DNA from 4 places in the Anoxybacillus sp. FSL W8-1294 genome. Region 4 is predicted to be linked to each of the others. Evidence: riboswitches for the same ligand, from Rfam matches in the RefSeq annotation. Region 4 holds a riboswitch; each other region holds the start of a gene.
The links. Region 4 has a riboswitch for cobalamin ahead of NSQ23_RS11915 ((2Fe-2S) ferredoxin domain-containing protein). Riboswitches for the same ligand answer to the same signal wherever they lie in the genome.
Positions count from the first base shown of each region.

Region 1: it holds a riboswitch for cobalamin, as region 4 does, so the genes downstream of both, metE (5-methyltetrahydropteroyltriglutamate--homocysteine S-methyltransferase) here and NSQ23_RS11915 ((2Fe-2S) ferredoxin domain-containing protein) in region 4, are expected to answer to the same signal.
Region 2: it holds a riboswitch for cobalamin, as region 4 does, so the genes downstream of both, NSQ23_RS06150 (ABC transporter substrate-binding protein) here and NSQ23_RS11915 ((2Fe-2S) ferredoxin domain-containing protein) in region 4, are expected to answer to the same signal.
Region 3: it holds a riboswitch for cobalamin, as region 4 does, so the genes downstream of both, NSQ23_RS03055 (ribonucleoside-diphosphate reductase subunit alpha) here and NSQ23_RS11915 ((2Fe-2S) ferredoxin domain-containing protein) in region 4, are expected to answer to the same signal.

Region 1 is NZ_CP150179.1:168,175-172,390, forward strand. It holds gene metE (5-methyltetrahydropteroyltriglutamate--homocysteine S-methyltransferase) at 1-1,862, opposite strand, end outside; cobalamin riboswitch at 2,003-2,193, opposite strand; gene NSQ23_RS00975 (SagB/ThcOx family dehydrogenase) at 2,810-3,901, shown strand; gene NSQ23_RS00980 (winged helix-turn-helix domain-containing protein) at 4,011-4,216, shown strand, end outside.
Region 2 is NZ_CP150179.1:1,156,393-1,160,608, forward strand. It holds gene NSQ23_RS06140 (response regulator transcription factor) at 1-558, shown strand, start outside; gene NSQ23_RS06145 (ATP-binding protein) at 555-2,318, shown strand; cobalamin riboswitch at 2,386-2,578, shown strand; gene NSQ23_RS06150 (ABC transporter substrate-binding protein) at 2,695-3,651, shown strand; gene NSQ23_RS06155 (iron ABC transporter permease) at 3,617-4,216, shown strand, end outside.
Region 3 is NZ_CP150179.1:555,444-559,659, reverse strand. It holds gene NSQ23_RS03070 (S-ribosylhomocysteine lyase) at 1-421, opposite strand, end outside; gene yidD (membrane protein insertion efficiency factor YidD) at 551-775, shown strand; gene NSQ23_RS03060 (metal ABC transporter substrate-binding protein) at 986-1,957, shown strand; cobalamin riboswitch at 2,194-2,395, shown strand; gene NSQ23_RS03055 (ribonucleoside-diphosphate reductase subunit alpha) at 2,506-4,216, shown strand, end outside.
Region 4 is NZ_CP150179.1:2,229,824-2,234,039, reverse strand. It holds gene NSQ23_RS11925 (glycoside hydrolase family 31 protein) at 1-1,154, shown strand, start outside; gene NSQ23_RS11920 (LacI family DNA-binding transcriptional regulator) at 1,171-2,205, shown strand; cobalamin riboswitch at 2,288-2,473, shown strand; gene NSQ23_RS11915 ((2Fe-2S) ferredoxin domain-containing protein) at 2,617-2,982, shown strand; gene NSQ23_RS11910 (energy-coupling factor ABC transporter permease) at 2,979-3,731, shown strand; gene NSQ23_RS11905 (energy-coupling factor ABC transporter substrate-binding protein) at 3,728-3,997, shown strand; gene NSQ23_RS11900 (CbiQ family ECF transporter T component) at 3,990-4,216, shown strand, end outside.

The sequences.
Region 1 (4,216 bases), 870 kb from region 4:
GTGATACGAAATGCGATAACGGCATCTTCCCAATATGATGCATGTTTCTCTTTTTTAAGCGGCAATCCTTCCCGTAATGCTGGCTCATCGACTTGAATGATGCGTATTCCTTCTTTTTCTAACTGCAGCACTTCTTCACGAATCGCAAGAGCGAGCTGAATGAGCACACGTTTTCGTGGAATATCGTCGCGAACGAACGACCAGTTTAAAATAGTTACTGGTCCTGTTAACATTCCTTTCACAGGTTTAGTCGTTAATGATTGGGCATATACTGTTTCTTCTATGGTCATCGGTTTTTGATAGGCAATATCGCTAAAAATAATAGGTGGGCGCACACAACGTGATCCATATGATTGCACCCAACCGTTTGTCGTGCATGCCATGCCTTGCAGTTTTTCACCGAAAAACTCCACCATATCTGTACGTTCAAATTCGCCATGGACAAGCACATCGAGCTGAAGTTGCTCTTGAATGTCGATCCATTTTGCGATTTCTTTCTTTATAAACGACTTATATTGATTGTCGTTCCATTCGCCTTTTTTCCACTTCATTCGAGCTTGGCGCACGTCGCTCGTTTGAGGGAAGCTTCCAATCGTCGTTGTCGGAAAAAGTGGAAGCTGCAAATGGGCTTGTTGTGCTTTTTGTCTTTCGCTGTAAGATGTTCGGTTTAATGGAACGGTTGTGATATCGTCTGTTTGTTTAGATTGACGGAACTTGGAAAAATAAACGGTTGTTTGTTCATCGTATTTGATTAGCTCGTCGATCGTTACGTTTCCGTTCATATACTCTGTCAACATACGTATTTCATCTAATTTTTCATCCGCAAATGATAAAGTACTAGCAAGCTCCGTTGGTAATGTATGTTCATGTTTTGTTGTGACAGGGACATGCAGTAAGCTGCAAGACGGTTGAATGATCAGTTGTTCAGAAACGCCTGCTAAATGATGAAGGAGCTTCGCTTTTTGGGCAAGCGAGCTTTTCCATACATTGCGACCGTCTACAATACCAGCAACTAATATTTTATCTTTCGGAAATCCGTACGTGTTTATGTTTTTCATGTTCTCGCCATCGTCATGCACGAAATCAAGCCCAATGCCTGCGACAGGTAAAGCAACGATTTCACGATAATGCGATACGCTAGCAAAATACGTTTGTAAAATAATATTTATGTTCGGTATATCGCGGTGAAAAACGTTGTATACATGATGAAATGCGTTGATGATATCATCGTCTATATCTTGAACGAGAATCGGTTCATCGATTTGGACGAATGACACGCCCGCTTCTCTTAGTTGTTTGAATAATTCCACATAAAGAGGAACTAATTGTGCGAGATATTTTCGCCACTCGTTTCGCGCGTATTGCTTAGAAAGCAAAAGAAATGTAACCGGGCCAAGCAATACAGGTTTTGTTTCTAAATTGAATGTTTCTTTGACAAGCTTGTATTCTTTCAATAGGCGATTATCCACTAATTTCGGCTTCGTTTGCCCGATTTCAGGCACAATGTAGTGATAATTTGTATTAAACCATTTCGTCATTTCAAGCGCATGTTGCCCATTCGTCCCACGCGCCATCGCAAAGTATTGCTCTAGCGGATTAACTATTTGTTTGAATCGCTCTGGAATATATCCGAACATAAATGCTGTATCTAACACGTGATCGTATAAGGAAAAATCTCCGATCGGAATGAGATCAATTCCTTTCTCGACTTGTTTGCGAATCGAATCAAGTCGAATCGTTTCCATCGTTTTTGTGAACTGCTCTTCGTTCATTTGCCCATTCCAAAAAGATTCTAATGCTTTTTTCCATTCCCTCTTTTCTCCAATACGTGGATATCCTACATTTGAACTACGGATGAACAAGTTAAGCACCTCCAGTCATTTATATCCCAATCAAGCAAAAAAACCCTCTTCCAAACAGAAGGAGGGCATAGCTAGCTCGTATTGAGATACATGAAGTGCCTCAAGATCATATGTCCTCACTCCTCCCTATGACGCGTAGGTCGTAAGTGCATACAACAGGCAGGTCTCCTGACTTAGCTTCATCGCCGTCTATCTCCTTCCCATTTCAAATGAAACAGTGGATGATGATAAACAGCTCTGCATCACAGTGGCGCGACCGTGTTGGACTCTCACCAAACTTCCCTTTTAAGATTCACAGCATGTGTGAACCACCTGTTGCGTGAACTTATTATGTTGTTGTATAAAATTCAGAATAAACGAACTTTTTGTTTTTTTCAACTGAAATGTTTTTTTCGTGTGGATGGTTTTGAGAGATGTAACGCCGTAGTTAATGGTTATATTTTTCTTTTAAGTTAATATTGGTATTTTGTTGATAATTTTATGTTAAAAAGTATTGATTTTTTTTTTTTGTTATATTTTAAAATGTACAAAAAATTTTAAAATGTACAAAAAATAAAATTATTTCAAATGAATTTTAAAAAAAGAGGTGGTTTTGTTTGTTGTAAAAATATGTATCGGACAAGTGATGTGTTTCTTGAAAAAAGAATGTGGAAAAACCATTGATTTACTGGTTCTTCTTCACAAGCATCAGTAGAGGGTGTTATAGAAAAATCAAATATAACTTTTGGTGAAGAACCTTAATAATGTAGAGGAGGTGTTAAATGTGAAAAGAGGAGTTTCAAAAGAGGAAACTTCAAAAAAGAAAAAAGTTAATCTTAACCAATTAAAATTATTAAAAGTTTCTAACAAAGAAACTTATGTAAGAAGACAAATGGGGGAATAAAAGAAATATGAGCTTCAATTGAATTTTTTCAATTGAAGCTCATATTTACGAGGAGAGAGTACAAATGAAATATTTTTTTAATCCAATGCTTCGATATTTTCATTTGCAAAATGAGGAATATGTATTGGATTTATTGAACGAGGAATATTATTCTACGGAAATATTATACAATGAGTTAATATTTGAGATACTTAAAATAACTAGTAATAAACCCTGTAATAAAAATGGGATCGTTGCTCAAATTCTAAGTCTTTACGAAATAGATAAAGATTTATTATTTCAATTCTTAGAACAGTTGATTGAAGAAAAACTTTTATTGAGTGAATCAGATTATAGAAAAGAATGGTTAGATTTACAGGAACTTTGGAAAACTTTTAACTGGAACGAAGCATATGTATATCAGTTGTTTAATAATGCAAAAAAGAAACTGGATTATTCCCAGTCTGGTTATGAAATTGATATAGAGGGTATGAGAGAATTTAAAAGAGAAAAAAATCCCCCGCCAATTTATAAAGAATATGATTCTAAACAAAAAAGAGTGCGCTTGAAAGAAGTAGCGACAATTAGTACAACTAATTTTTCTGTAAGGGATGTAATGATGTCTAAAAAGGCAAAGAGTTCAAAGATAAACTTTGATCAATTATCATATCTCCTAAAAATGGTTTTTGGTCGTCAGGGAATAAAAACTACAAGTTTAGGAGACGAATACTTGCTAAAGACTAGTCCAAGTGGAGGGATTAAACATCCTACAGAATGCTATTTAATTACAACAAACAACATAAAACTAAGTGAATTAAGTAAAAATTCAGTATATCATTATAGTGTCTATTCAAACAACTTGGTAGAAATAAATAACTTATCGGAAATTGACCTAAAAAAAGTTTGCCCATTAATTAAAGAAAATTCAAATGATTACCCTGTAATAATAATTTTAACAAGTATTTTTGAACGGAGTATGTATAGATATAGAGAAAGTAGATCTTTTAAGGCTGTTAATATTGATGTAGGACATTTGCTGTCTTCAGCAACGTTGATTTTAGATAGTCTAAATATATCTTATAATTTGAGCCATTCAACTTCCTTTGAATATGTGAATTCATTATTAAATATTGACGGACTAAAGGAAGCCAGCATTTGTTACATAGCTATTAAATAACTGTAGATGAGTATATACATGCACTTTAAAACCGTAACTTCTGTATGAACACCTTTCCCCATGGTTATACTGCTCCTAAATATTCACGAATAAACGGAGCGGAAAGGACATGAAACGTCTGAAACTTACAAATGATCACGGCTGGACGCCGCGAACACTTCGGAAACAAGAACGGAAAATCAAAGATGCTTCGCTTCGCGTTCGGGTGACCGCTGTTCGTCTTGTCATGGAAGGTCACCTCGGTAAAGATGTCGCAAAAATGGTCAACGTATGCCGTCAATCGGTTGCCCTCTACGTTGCACGTTTTAATCAAGG
Region 2 (4,216 bases), 1.1 Mb from region 4:
CTTGACCTTATGTTACCTGGAAAAGACGGTATTGAAGTGTGCAAACAGTTGCGTGAGAAAAAAGCGACACCCGTCATTATGTTAACAGCGAAGGGAGAGGAAGCTAATCGCGTGCAAGGATTTGAAGCAGGAACGGACGATTATATCGTTAAGCCGTTTAGCCCGCGTGAAGTGGTGCTCCGCGTGAAAGCGCTGCTTCGCCGTACAGCGAACTCTCCATATGTAACAACGGATACGACAACACGAGATGTGCTCGTATTTCCTCATTTAACAATTGACCATGATGCGCATCGGGTGACAGCAGATGGGCATGAAGTTAGCTTAACTCCGAAAGAGTACGAGTTGCTTCATTTTTTAGCGAAGTCACCAGATAAAGTGTTTGATCGCGAGCAATTGTTAAAAGAAGTATGGCATTACGAATTTTTTGGTGATTTACGAACAGTTGATACGCATGTCAAACGGTTGCGCGAAAAGTTAAATAAAGTATCGCCAGCAGCAGCGAAAATGATCGTCACCGTTTGGGGCGTTGGGTACAAATTTGAGGTCGTGAATGAATGATGGCACTATGGCGTAGTGTAGTCGGAAAATTATGGCTGACAATTTTATTGCTTGTTGCTTTCGTCCTCTTTATTTTAACCGTTTTGTTGCTAAGTTTTTTTGAAAAATATTATTTGGAAAAAACGGGAGAGCAACTCACTCAACAAGCAGTAAAAGTTGCCCGCGTCGTCGCCGAGCATGATGAGCAGTTTGCTCGCTCAATTGCATGGACGATGGTTGATGATGTATCCAAACTAATGATTATTATTGACGATCGTCATTATTGGTACTCACCAAATGAACAGCTCGTTGATTTGCCGCTTTCGTTTGTTCAACAAGATAAACAGTTGTCGCGCGTATTTGATGGAAAGAAAGTAGTGAAACGGGCGATGATGCCAAACGAAACGATGCGAAATCGGGTTTATAACGAGTTGTTTATTGTTGGTGTGCCGCTTCGCACATCTGATGGAAACGGTGCTGTGTTTGTATATCAATCGCTAAAAGCTGTAGAAGAAACGACAAAACAAACGACGAAGTTTATTTTTCTTGCTGCATTTATTGCTATTGTGTTAACGACGGTATTTGCCTTTTTCTTATCGACAAGAATTACGGCACCGCTTAGAAAAATGAGACAAGTCGCGTTTGAAATGGCGCGCGGGAAATTCGATTCCAAAGTGCCGATCGTCACCCATGATGAAATTGGGGAACTGGCTATGGCGTTTAACCAGATGGGTCGGCAATTGCAATTTCACATTAATGCGTTAAATCAAGAAAAAGAACAACTAGCGAGCATTTTAAGCAGCATGGCGGATGGCGTCATTACGCTCAATCGCAATGGCGAAGTGCTTATTACAAACCCACCTGCCGACCGATTTTTACAAGCATGGTACTACGAACAAGGGCAGCGCGACGATTTATCGCCGCTTCCTCCGCAAGTGAATGAATTGTTTACGAAAGCGGTGGCGGAAGAGAAAGAACAAGCAGCAGAAATTGCTTTACAAGGTCGCAATTGGGTCATTGTGATGACGCCGTTGTACAATGGCAAAGTGATTCGCGGGGCGGTTGCAGTGCTTCGAGATATGACGGAAGAGCGTCGGCTCGATAAGTTGCGCAAAGATTTTATCGCCAACGTCTCGCATGAGTTGCGAACGCCAATCGCCATGTTGCAAGGGTATAGTGAAGCCATTGTCGACGACATCGCGGCGACAGATGAAGAAAAGAAAGAATTGGCAAAAGTCATTTATGATGAATCGTTGCGCATGGGTCGCCTCGTTAACGACTTGCTTGATTTAGCGCGTATGGAAGCAGGACATTTAACGCTTCATAAAGAGCGCGTGCCGCTTCGTTCATACACCGAGCGCATCATTCATAAGTTTCAAGCGTTAGCGAAAGAAAAAGGAGTTCGCTTGCTCGTGGACATAAATGAAGAATTTGTCGTGTTGCTTGACCCTGACCGTATCGAACAAGTGCTGACGAATTTAATTGATAATGCTCTTCGTCACACAGATGACGGTGGGGAAGTTCGTGTCATAGTCGATGGGGACGAAGAGGCGGTGCGCATTTCTGTTCGAGACTCAGGCTCTGGCATTGCTGAAGAAGATTTGCCGTTCGTGTTTGAGCGTTTTTACAAAGCGGATAAAGCACGTACACGCAGTCGCTCTGGCACAGGATTAGGTCTTGCGATTGCGAAAAACATCGTTGAGGCGCATAAAGGAACGATCGCTGTTCATAGTAAGCTCGGCGAAGGAACGACGTTTACATTTACACTTCCATTGAAATAGAAAATTTTTGTTGTCATAAGCGACGTTTTCGGCTATGATAGAAACGTAAAAATTGTTCGACAATTGTATACGTTCGTTGCAAAAAGGTGTCGAATGGGAAACCTAGTAGACTTAATAGGGAATCTGGTGCAAGTCCAGAACTGTCCCCGCAACTGTAAATGCTGACGAAATGAAGGACGCCACTGTACAATTCGTATGGGAAGGCTTCAAAGTAGGATGACGCATAAGTCAGTAGACCTGCCTTTTTGCATCGTCATTCGCGTCTTCGGGGAGTGAGACGGCGAAACGACAAAGGTGACGGTTGTCTTTTGTTGTTTCCAGCTCATTCCATTTGGGATGAGCTTTTTATTTTTATATACAAAGAGGGGGAAAAACGATGAAAAAATGGAAGCAGTATGTATGGCTTCTTGCGCTCGTGCTGACGCTCGGATTAGCGGCGTGCGCGAATAACGCAGAGCCAGCAAAAGAGACGAAGCAAGAAGCGAAAACGGAACAAGCCGCATTTCCAGTCACCATAAAAGATGCGGTTGGTGATGTCACGATTGAAAAAGAACCGGAAAAAATTGTTTCGCTTATCCCGAGCAATACAGAAATTGCGTATGCGTTAGGACTTGGCGACAAAATCGTTGGTGTAAGCGATTTTGATAACTATCCGGAAGATGTGAAAAATAAAGAAAAAATCGGCGGCATGGAGTTTAATGTTGAAAAAATTATCGCGCTTCAGCCGGACGTTGTGCTTGCACACGCGTCAAGTGCACATAACTCTGAAGAAGGATTAAAACAATTGAAAGATGCGGGCATTACAGTCATTGTTGTGCCAAATGCTACATCGTTGAATGACGTGTATGCTTCCATTGAACTAATCGGTAAAGCGACAGGGAAAACGAAAGAAGCATCGGACGTTGTGAAACAAATGAAGCAAAAAATCGATGCCATTGCTGAAAAAGCAAAAGAGGTGAAAGAAGAAGCAACCGTTTGGATCGAAGTCTCGCCTGCACCAGAAATTTATACAGCCGGAAAAGGAACATTTATGGATGAGATGTTAACGATCATTCATGCGAAAAATGCGGCAGGTGATCAAGAAGGATGGCCGATGTTTACGGAAGAAGATGCAGTGGCGTTAAACCCGGATGTCATTATTACGACGTACGGTTATTACACGCCGAACGCAGTTGAGCAAGTGCTCGCTCGCCCAGCATGGAAAGACGTTCCGGCTGTCAAAAATAAGCGAGTATATGATGTGAACTCAGATTTAGTTTCTCGTCCAGGACCACGTTTAGCTGAAGGGGTCGAAGAAATTGCCAAAGTCGTTTATCCAGACATTTTTCAATAATTACATCGTTGCATCAATCATTGCGATGGCTGCCATATTGTTAGGGATATCGATTGGATCACAATCGATTCCCTTTTCTTCTATATGGGACACGTTGTCGCATCATTTGTTTCATACACCGATGGACGTTCCCGCCACCATTTCGCAAATTATTATTGCGATTCGTGTGCCGAGAGTAGTGCTCGCCTTTTTGATTGGGGCGTCCTTAGCACTTGCTGGTGTAGCGTTCCAAGGGCTTTTAAAAAACGTTTTAGCTGATCCGTATACGATCGGAGTATCGTCTGGTGCAGCTGTCGGAGCGGTCATCGTTTTTTTCTTTCATCTCCATTTACCACTTCTCGGGCGGTTTACGTTGCCGATTGTTAGCATTATTTTTGCGCTGATGACGTTATTGTTTGTTTTATTATTTGCGCGACTTGCAGAGCGGAATATGGCAATCGAGACGATTGTTTTAATTGGTATTATGATGAACGCCTTTTTCGGTTCGCTCATTTCGCTTATGGTTGCCCTAAGTGGAGAAGAGCTACGTCAAGTCATCGGCTGGCTTATGGGGAGCGTAGCGATG
Region 3 (4,216 bases), 1.3 Mb from region 4:
TAAGTCGCTTAGCTCCTTCTAAATCGTGCAATTTCGCTTGACCGCACTCTTTTTCCGTTGCAGCTGGCACTTCTGTAACCGTCAATGCCTCATTCATCGTCGCCTCAAGCAAATCAATAATTTCTTCGACTGTTGGCGTGCCACTAACGACTAAATAATACCCCGTTTGACATCCCATCGGAGAAATATCGATAATATCAAAATGAGCGTATTTTTCAGCATGCTTACGAATGTGCACCGCTAGTAAATGTTCAAGTGTATGAATCGCTGCCGGTTGCATCGCTTCTTTATTTGGTTGACAAAAGCGAATATCAAATTTATTCACAACACCGTCGCTACCGACTTGATGAACACCACAATGGCGAACGTACGGCGCTTTGACCGCACAATGGTCTAGTTCAAAGCTTTCTACTGAAGGCATATTTCTCACCTCTTTTTCAATTGTCACGTTTTTATCATACACAAAAGTCCGACTTTTTTCATCTTTTTTTGTTGGAATTGTTTCGTCCAACTATGTTACAATAAGAAAAAATAGGGGCGGGCGTATTACATGAAACATATATTCATCTTACTCATTCGTTTTTATCAACGATTTATTTCCCCTTTAAAACCACCGACATGTCGCTTTTATCCGACTTGTTCGCATTACGGATTAGAAGCGATTCGTCGCTTCGGTGCACTTAAAGGAGGCTATTTAACAATCAAACGCATTTTAAAATGCCATCCATTTCATCCAGGTGGATTTGATCCTGTTCCAGAGAAAGAGCAAAAATAGTTGTTCTTTCTCTTTTTTTTCGTTATGATAAACAATGTAAATCGTAATAATTACGTTTGAAGATTGGTCTACTTTTGTCGATCCACTTCCACCATTTACGGCTATTTCATAGTTTTCAAATCGTAACGATTACGATATAATAAAACAGGAGTGAGAAAGATGTTATTTGACGATCAGAAACATCTTTCTTTATTTGGAAGGAGGAAGAAGATGAAGGTAAAAACCATTTTATCCATTATACTTACGAGCACACTGCTATTGTTTGGATGCTCGCAACAAGAACAGACGAATGAATCGAAGAATGAGGAAAAAAACGATCAACTTATCGTTTATACAACTGTATACCCTCTTCAAGACTTTACTGAAAAAATTGGTGGCAAGCACGTTCAAGTGGAAAGCGTATATCCTCCCGGCGTTGATGTGCACACATACGAACCGACGGCAAAAACGATGCAACAAATCGCAGATGCTGACGCTTTCATTTACATCGGTCAAGGAATGGAAGGATTTGTTGATCGCGTTGTCGAAACGCTAGAGAATGAACACGTCAAGTTCGTGGAAGCAACAGCTGGGACGGAATTTCTTCCAGCCAACGATACTCATGGGGACGAACATGCTCATGAAGATGAACACGCCCATGAAGATGAGCATGATCACGGAGATGTAGATCCTCATGTCTGGTTAGATCCGATATATTCAATCCAAATGGCTGAAACAATTAAACAAACGTTAACGGAACTAAAACCTGAGGCAAAAAATGATTTTGAACAAAACTTTGCCTCGTTAAAACAGCAGCTTGAACAGCTCGATAGCCAGTTCCAACAATTGATAAAAGGCGCGAAAAGAAAAGAAATTCTTGTCGCTCATGCGGCTTACGGCTATTGGGAGAAACGATATGGCTTAAAACAAATAAGCGTGACTGGGCTATCGCCAACAAACGAACCGTCACAAAAGCAGCTTGCTTCGATTATTCAAATCGCCAAAGACCATGACATACACTATATCTTTTTTGAGCAAAACGTAACATCGAAAATTGCTGAAGTTGTGAAAAACGAAATCGGAGCTGATGTACTTATCCTTCACAACTTAGAAGCACGAACAAATGATGATATAAAAAACAACAAAGACTATTTTGCGATTATGAATGACAACATCTCTGCACTAAAAAAAGCTCTACAATAAGCGATCATAACGATCGCTTATTTTTGACCGTCTATTTACAAGCCCTCATGAATATGCGTTTATTGCCTTTGCGATTACAAGCACACTTTTTCTCTCTTCGCTTTTGAAAGATCGACGCTATGTAGCAAAGGATGAAAAATAACGATTGCAAATGTTGAGATTTTTCGCTATAGTTTTAAACGTAAACCTTTTTCGTACAATATATTGTGATAATCGCACGAAATAATAACTATATATTGAAACCGACAAGTGAAGGTGTCCAAACGGACTTAATAGGGAATCTGGTGCGAATCCAGAACTGTCCCCGCAACTGTGTGCGCAGACGAAATGGAAATAACACCACTGTATATGTCAGCTATTTATGGCACATATATGGGAAGGAATCCAAAGTAGGAAGAAGCGCAAGTCAGGAGACCTGCCTTCCTTGTATCGTTTCATATTCTTCGGGGATTGAGAAGATGAAACGATGGTGAAAGCATGCCTTTTTCCATCGTTTCATCCGCTCAACGAGAGCGGATTTTTTTATTTTCTAGGGGAAGGGATGTTATATGGTGTACATAAAACAACAAACAGAAGTAAATGAAGAAACGATCCGCACATTATTGTTTCATATTTTCAAAGACTTTCCACACTTATCAAGCGCGCGATACATCGAGCGTACGATACGGTCGCTGACGTATACAAAATCATACGATGACATGATGAACAAACTCATTTTAAATGCACTTGACGAAATCACCGTAGAACAACCTGATTGGACGTTTGTCGCAGCACGCCTTTATTTACAACAGCTGTACAATGAAGCAGCAACCAATCGTGGCTATGATGTATCCGACACATACCACTACTTTTATGAGTTACAAACAATGCTCGTTGATCTCGGTATTTACGATCCGTTTGTACTTGAACGATATACGAAAGAAGAACTACAAGAAGCGGGGACATGGATCGATTCGAAAAAAGACGAGCAATTTACCTATATCGGATTACGCACACTCGTTGATCGTTATTTAGCGAAAGGATATGACGGAGAAATTTATGAGTTGCCACAAGAACGCTTTTTAACCATTGCTCTTACGCTGATGGTGAATGAGCCAAAAGAAAAACGAATGGAGCTTGTCAAAGAAGCGTATTGGGCGTTATCAAACCAATATATGACGGTCGCTACACCAACGTACGCCAACGCAGGTAAATCTTACGGTCAATTATCGAGTTGTTTCATTGATACGGTCGACGATAGCTTAATCGGCATTTATGAATCGAATACAGACATCGCTCGCCTCTCCAAAGGCGGTGGGGGAATCGGCGTCTATTTAGGAAAAATTCGGGCACGCAACTCGGATATTAAAGGATTTAAAGGCGTATCGTCTGGTGTCATCCCATGGATGCGCCAATTAAACAATACCGCTGTATCGGTTGATCAGCTTGGTACGCGACAAGGAAGTATTGCCGTCTATTTAGACGTTTGGCATAAAGACATTTTCTCTTTCTTAGACGCAAAATTAAACAACGGCGATGAACGGCAAAAATGCCATGATTTATTTTATGGCGTATGCATCCCTGATTTATTTATGGAACAAGTCGAAAAGCGGGGCGATTGGTATTTATTTGACCCACATGAAGTGAAAAAAGTGATGGGGTGGAAAGATAAAGATGGGAATCCGCTAGGTCTTGAAGATTTTTACGATGAAGAACGAGGACATGGCTCCTTCCGCGAAAAATACGAAGAATGTATCAACCATCCAGAGTTAAGTAAAGAACGTGTACCTGCCATTGAAATTATGAAGCGCATTTTAAAATCACAATTAGAAACGGGTACACCTTATATGTTTTATCGCGACGAAGCGAATCGCATGAATCCAAATAAACATGCGGGCATGATTTATTCTAGCAATTTATGTACGGAAATTATGCAAAATATGAGCGCGACTACCGTAACAAAAGAGTATACGCAAGATGGTGAAATCATTATTCATAAAAAACCAGGCGACTTTGTCGTTTGTAACTTATCTAGCATTCATCTCGCTCGCGCCGTACAAGACGATGTACTAGAACGATTAATTCCGATTCAAGTGCGTATGCTTGATAACGTCATCGACTTAAACGAAAATCGCATTGAAGTGTTGCAAGCGGTGATGACAAATAAAAAATATCGGGCAATCGGTCTAGGTGCATTTTCATGGCATCACTTATTAGCGTTAAAAGGAATTAAGTGGAATAGTGAAGAAAGCGTTGATTTCGCTGACAAGCTATTTGAAA
Region 4 (4,216 bases):
TTTATACGGACATCGGCATCGAAGGCATTTGGAACGATATGAATGAGCCATCGGTATTTAACGAGACAAAAACGATCGATGAACAAGTCGTTCATGACGGATGGAAAACGCATCGTCAAGTGCATAACATATACGGAATGATGATGACGGAAGCGACGTACAACGGATTGAAAAAACAACTGAAAGGGAAGCGTCCGTTTGTGTTAACGCGCGCCGGTTTTTCGGGCATTCACCGATATGCTGCTGTGTGGACAGGAGACAACCGCAGTTTTTGGGAACATCTTGAACTATCTTTGCCGATGTGTTTAAATTTAGGATTATCTGCCGTTGCATTTTGTGGGGCGGATGTGGGCGGCTTCGCTCATGATGCTCATGGGGAATTGCTTGTTCGTTGGACGCAAGTCGGCGCTTTTTTCCCATATTTCCGCAATCATTGTGCGATTGGTTTCGCCCGTCAAGAACCGTGGGCGTTCGGTGAAACATATGAACAGATGGTGAAGCGATATATTGAGTTGCGCTACGAGTGGCTCCCACATTTGTACACGTTATGTTTTGAAGCATATCAAACAGGTGTGCCGATGATGCGTCCGCTCATGTTAGAATATTCGGACGATGCTGAGACGTGGAACATATCAGATCAATTTATGGTCGGCAATGAAGTTATGATCGCGCCGGTTATGCGTCCGCATACGTTCCATCGCCTCGTCTATTTTCCGAAAGGGCGTTGGATCGATTATTGGACGAAAGAAAAATTTGAAGGCGGCAGACGATATATTGTCGAAGCGCCGCTTGATCGGTTGCCGATATTTGTAAAAGAAGGGGCGATGATTGCCCGTGCCGAAGCAAAACAATCGACGTCCATTGCGGACGAACAGTTGACGTTGTATGTGTATACGATGGAAGAAGGAACATCATCATATACGTTATACGATGATGACGGCGCAACGTTTGCATATGAAAAAGGAGAGTATGTGAACATGCATATTCGTGTGGTATTTTCACACGATACCGTTCATTTTCACGTCGAGGCGGAAGGGACGTATCAGCCGCCGTGGCGTATGCGTGTCATGTTTGTTGGACATGTGCCGTCAACGGTCATAGTCAACGGTGAACAAAGATTTGTCGATGAAGCGACAAACTCGTTTGTTTTGTAAGAGATGGGGGATTTTTATGACAGTAACGATTAAAGATGTAGCGAAACGAGCAAACGTGGCACCATCGACTGTTTCACGCGTCATTGCTGACAGTCCGCGCATTAGTGAAAAGACGAAGAAAAAAGTGCGCGAAGCGATGAAAGAGCTCGGCTATCATCCGAATTTTATCGCCCGCAGTTTAGCAAATAAATCGACGCAAGTGATCGGCTTAATTATGCCAAGCTCAGCCGATAAAGCGTTTCAAAACCCGTTTTTCCCAGAAGTCATTCGCGGCATTAGCAAAGCGGTGCATGATCGGCAATATGCGTTGCAGTTGTCGACAGGGGAGACGGAAGCGGAAATTTATGAAGGCGTCGTCCATATGGTGCAAGGAAAACGCGTCGATGGGGTGATTTTGCTGTATTCGCGAGCGAACGATAAAATTATGGCGTATTTACAAAAAGAAGACGTGCCGTTTGTCGTCATCGGTAAACCGCATAAAAAAGCGGAGCAAATTACGCACGTGGATAACGATAACGTTCGCGCTGCGCGCGAGGCGACAGAATATTTAATTGAGCTCGGTCATGAGCGCATCGCGTTTGTTGGAGGAAATGTAAATCTCATCGTGACGATGGATCGTTTGCTCGGATATGAAAAAGCATTGAAATCGGCTAGTCTTCCGTATCGAAAAGATTACATCGTGCATGAAGAATTTTTAAAAGAAGGCGGCCAAGAGGCGATGAAAGGGTTGCTTTCATTGAAAGAACCGCCGACTGCGCTCGTTGTCGCCGACGATTTGATGGCGCTCGGTGTGTTAAATACGCTTGCGGAAATGGGGCTAAGCGTACCAGCCGATTTGTCGATCGTGAGCTTTAACAACGTGCTTTTATCAGAAATTTCCCGTCCGCCATTAACATCGGTAGACATTAACATTTTCCAGCTCGGCTTTGAAGCAGCAAGAAATTTAATTCAACAAATCGAAAACCCGAATGAGCCAATTAAACGCATCATTATTCCGCATACGCTCGTCAAACGGTTTTCGTGCGATTATTACAAAGCATCTTCTGAATAGGAAGGTGCTCTTTTTTTATAAACAGGCTAGGCGAGAAGAAAAAAATGGTGTATTATATTCTTAACATTCACGCTCTTTGAAAAAATATATACGATGAGCAAGTACGGTGCATACGTCCGTATGCTTAAAAGGGAAGAACGGTGCAAAGCCGTCGCGGTACCCGCCACTGTGATGGGGAGTTTCGTTGCAATATGCCACTGATTTTTGGGAAGGCGCAACGAAATGATGAACCTAAGCCAGGAGACCTGCCTGCTTGCGATACGTCGGCTACCTACGGGAATATAGGTGGACGTGCGGGAACGATGGACGTTATATATGCTTAGTGACGTATGCTCTATTTTTTGAATCTTTCGTTTTTTCTGCACCTCTGCCTAGGGGTGCTTTTTTATTTTGAAAAAAGGGGCGACATATATGGCAACATGGAATTTACAAGGAACGACACATCACGTGCTTATTTGCAACGGAGGAAGCTGCATGAGAAAAGGAGGGGAAGAGGTGACGCAAGCGATTCGCGATGAAATTGATCGGTTGCAGTTACATGGGCGCGTTCATACGACGCGTACACGATGCAACGGTCGCTGCGAAGATGCATGTGTCGTCATCGTTTATCCAGAAGGTGTTTGGTATCGTACGATTGATGAACAAATAGGGAGGGACATTGTACGCAATCATGTACGTGACGGGAACATATTGCGCGATTACGTCACGTATACGTATGAACATACAGGATTTGTTATGCCCGAACATAGCGTTGCGACAAGGGGGAAAGAAAAATGAAGCGAAACGCATGGTGGATCGTTTGTACATGCTTGACTGTCTACGTTTTATTTGCGCTTTCACCTTCAGTATATGCGATGCACATTATGGAAGGATTTTTACCTTGGCATTGGGCGCTCGTTTGGTGGTTGTTATTTTTGCCATTTTTCTTCGTCGGTTTACGGACGATGACGCGCATCGTAAAACAACAGCCGGAAATGAAAATGTTGCTTGCGCTAGCGACCGCATTTACATTCGTTCTTTCCGCTTTAAAAATTCCATCTGTCACAGGAAGCAGCTCGCATCCGACAGGGACAGGCCTCGGTGCGCTGTTATTTGGGCCGTTCGTCATGACGGTCATCGGTACGGCTGTGTTAATGTTTCAAGCATTATTGCTTGCGCATGGTGGATTGACAACGCTCGGTGCAAATGCGTTTTCGATGGCGGTTATCGGTCCGTTTGTAGCGTACGTGTCGTTTGTTGCATGCCAAAAGCTTCGCATTTCGATGCGCCTTTCTGTTTTTGTGGCGGCGATGTTTGCCAATTTAGCTACGTATGTGATGACATCGATACAACTTGCGCTAGCATTTCCAGACGCAACAGGCGGGGTATGGGGGGCGTTCTTAAAGTTTGCTTCCATTTTTGCTTTCACTCAAATACCGCTTGCAATTACCGAAGGGCTTCTGACTGTTGTTGTATGGAATTTTTTACATACGTACACGAAACAAGAATTAAATATATTGCAACAGAAAGGGGCGTCTGCTAAATGAACAATCGACTATTGCTTTTCCTTGCCGCACTTTTGAGCGTTTTGCCGCTCGTCGTTGTAAAACATACGGAGTTTGCTGGGGCAGATGCGCTTGCGGAGGAGATGATTCAACAACTTGCGCCCAATTATGAACCGTGGTTCGATGTTTTTTTTGAACCGCCCGGCGGGGAAGTAGAAACGTTGCTATTTTCATTGCAGGCGGCAATTGGAGCGGGAGTGATTGGCTACATTATCGGCTTGTATAGAGGGCGAAAACGAAATGGTTAGCTGGCTTGATGAATGGGCGTATCGCAATCGGCTTGCGAAACTTCGGGCGACATTTAAACTGACATTTTCATTTATTTTGCTTATATGGGCGATGATTGGAACGAATGTCGGTCGGCTGCTTACGATCGGATGGATGCTCACTTGGCTCATTGTTTATGCGCGCTTACCGTGGCGTGCTTGCTTACGTGTTTGTTTACTTTTTTCGCTCGTCATTCTTTG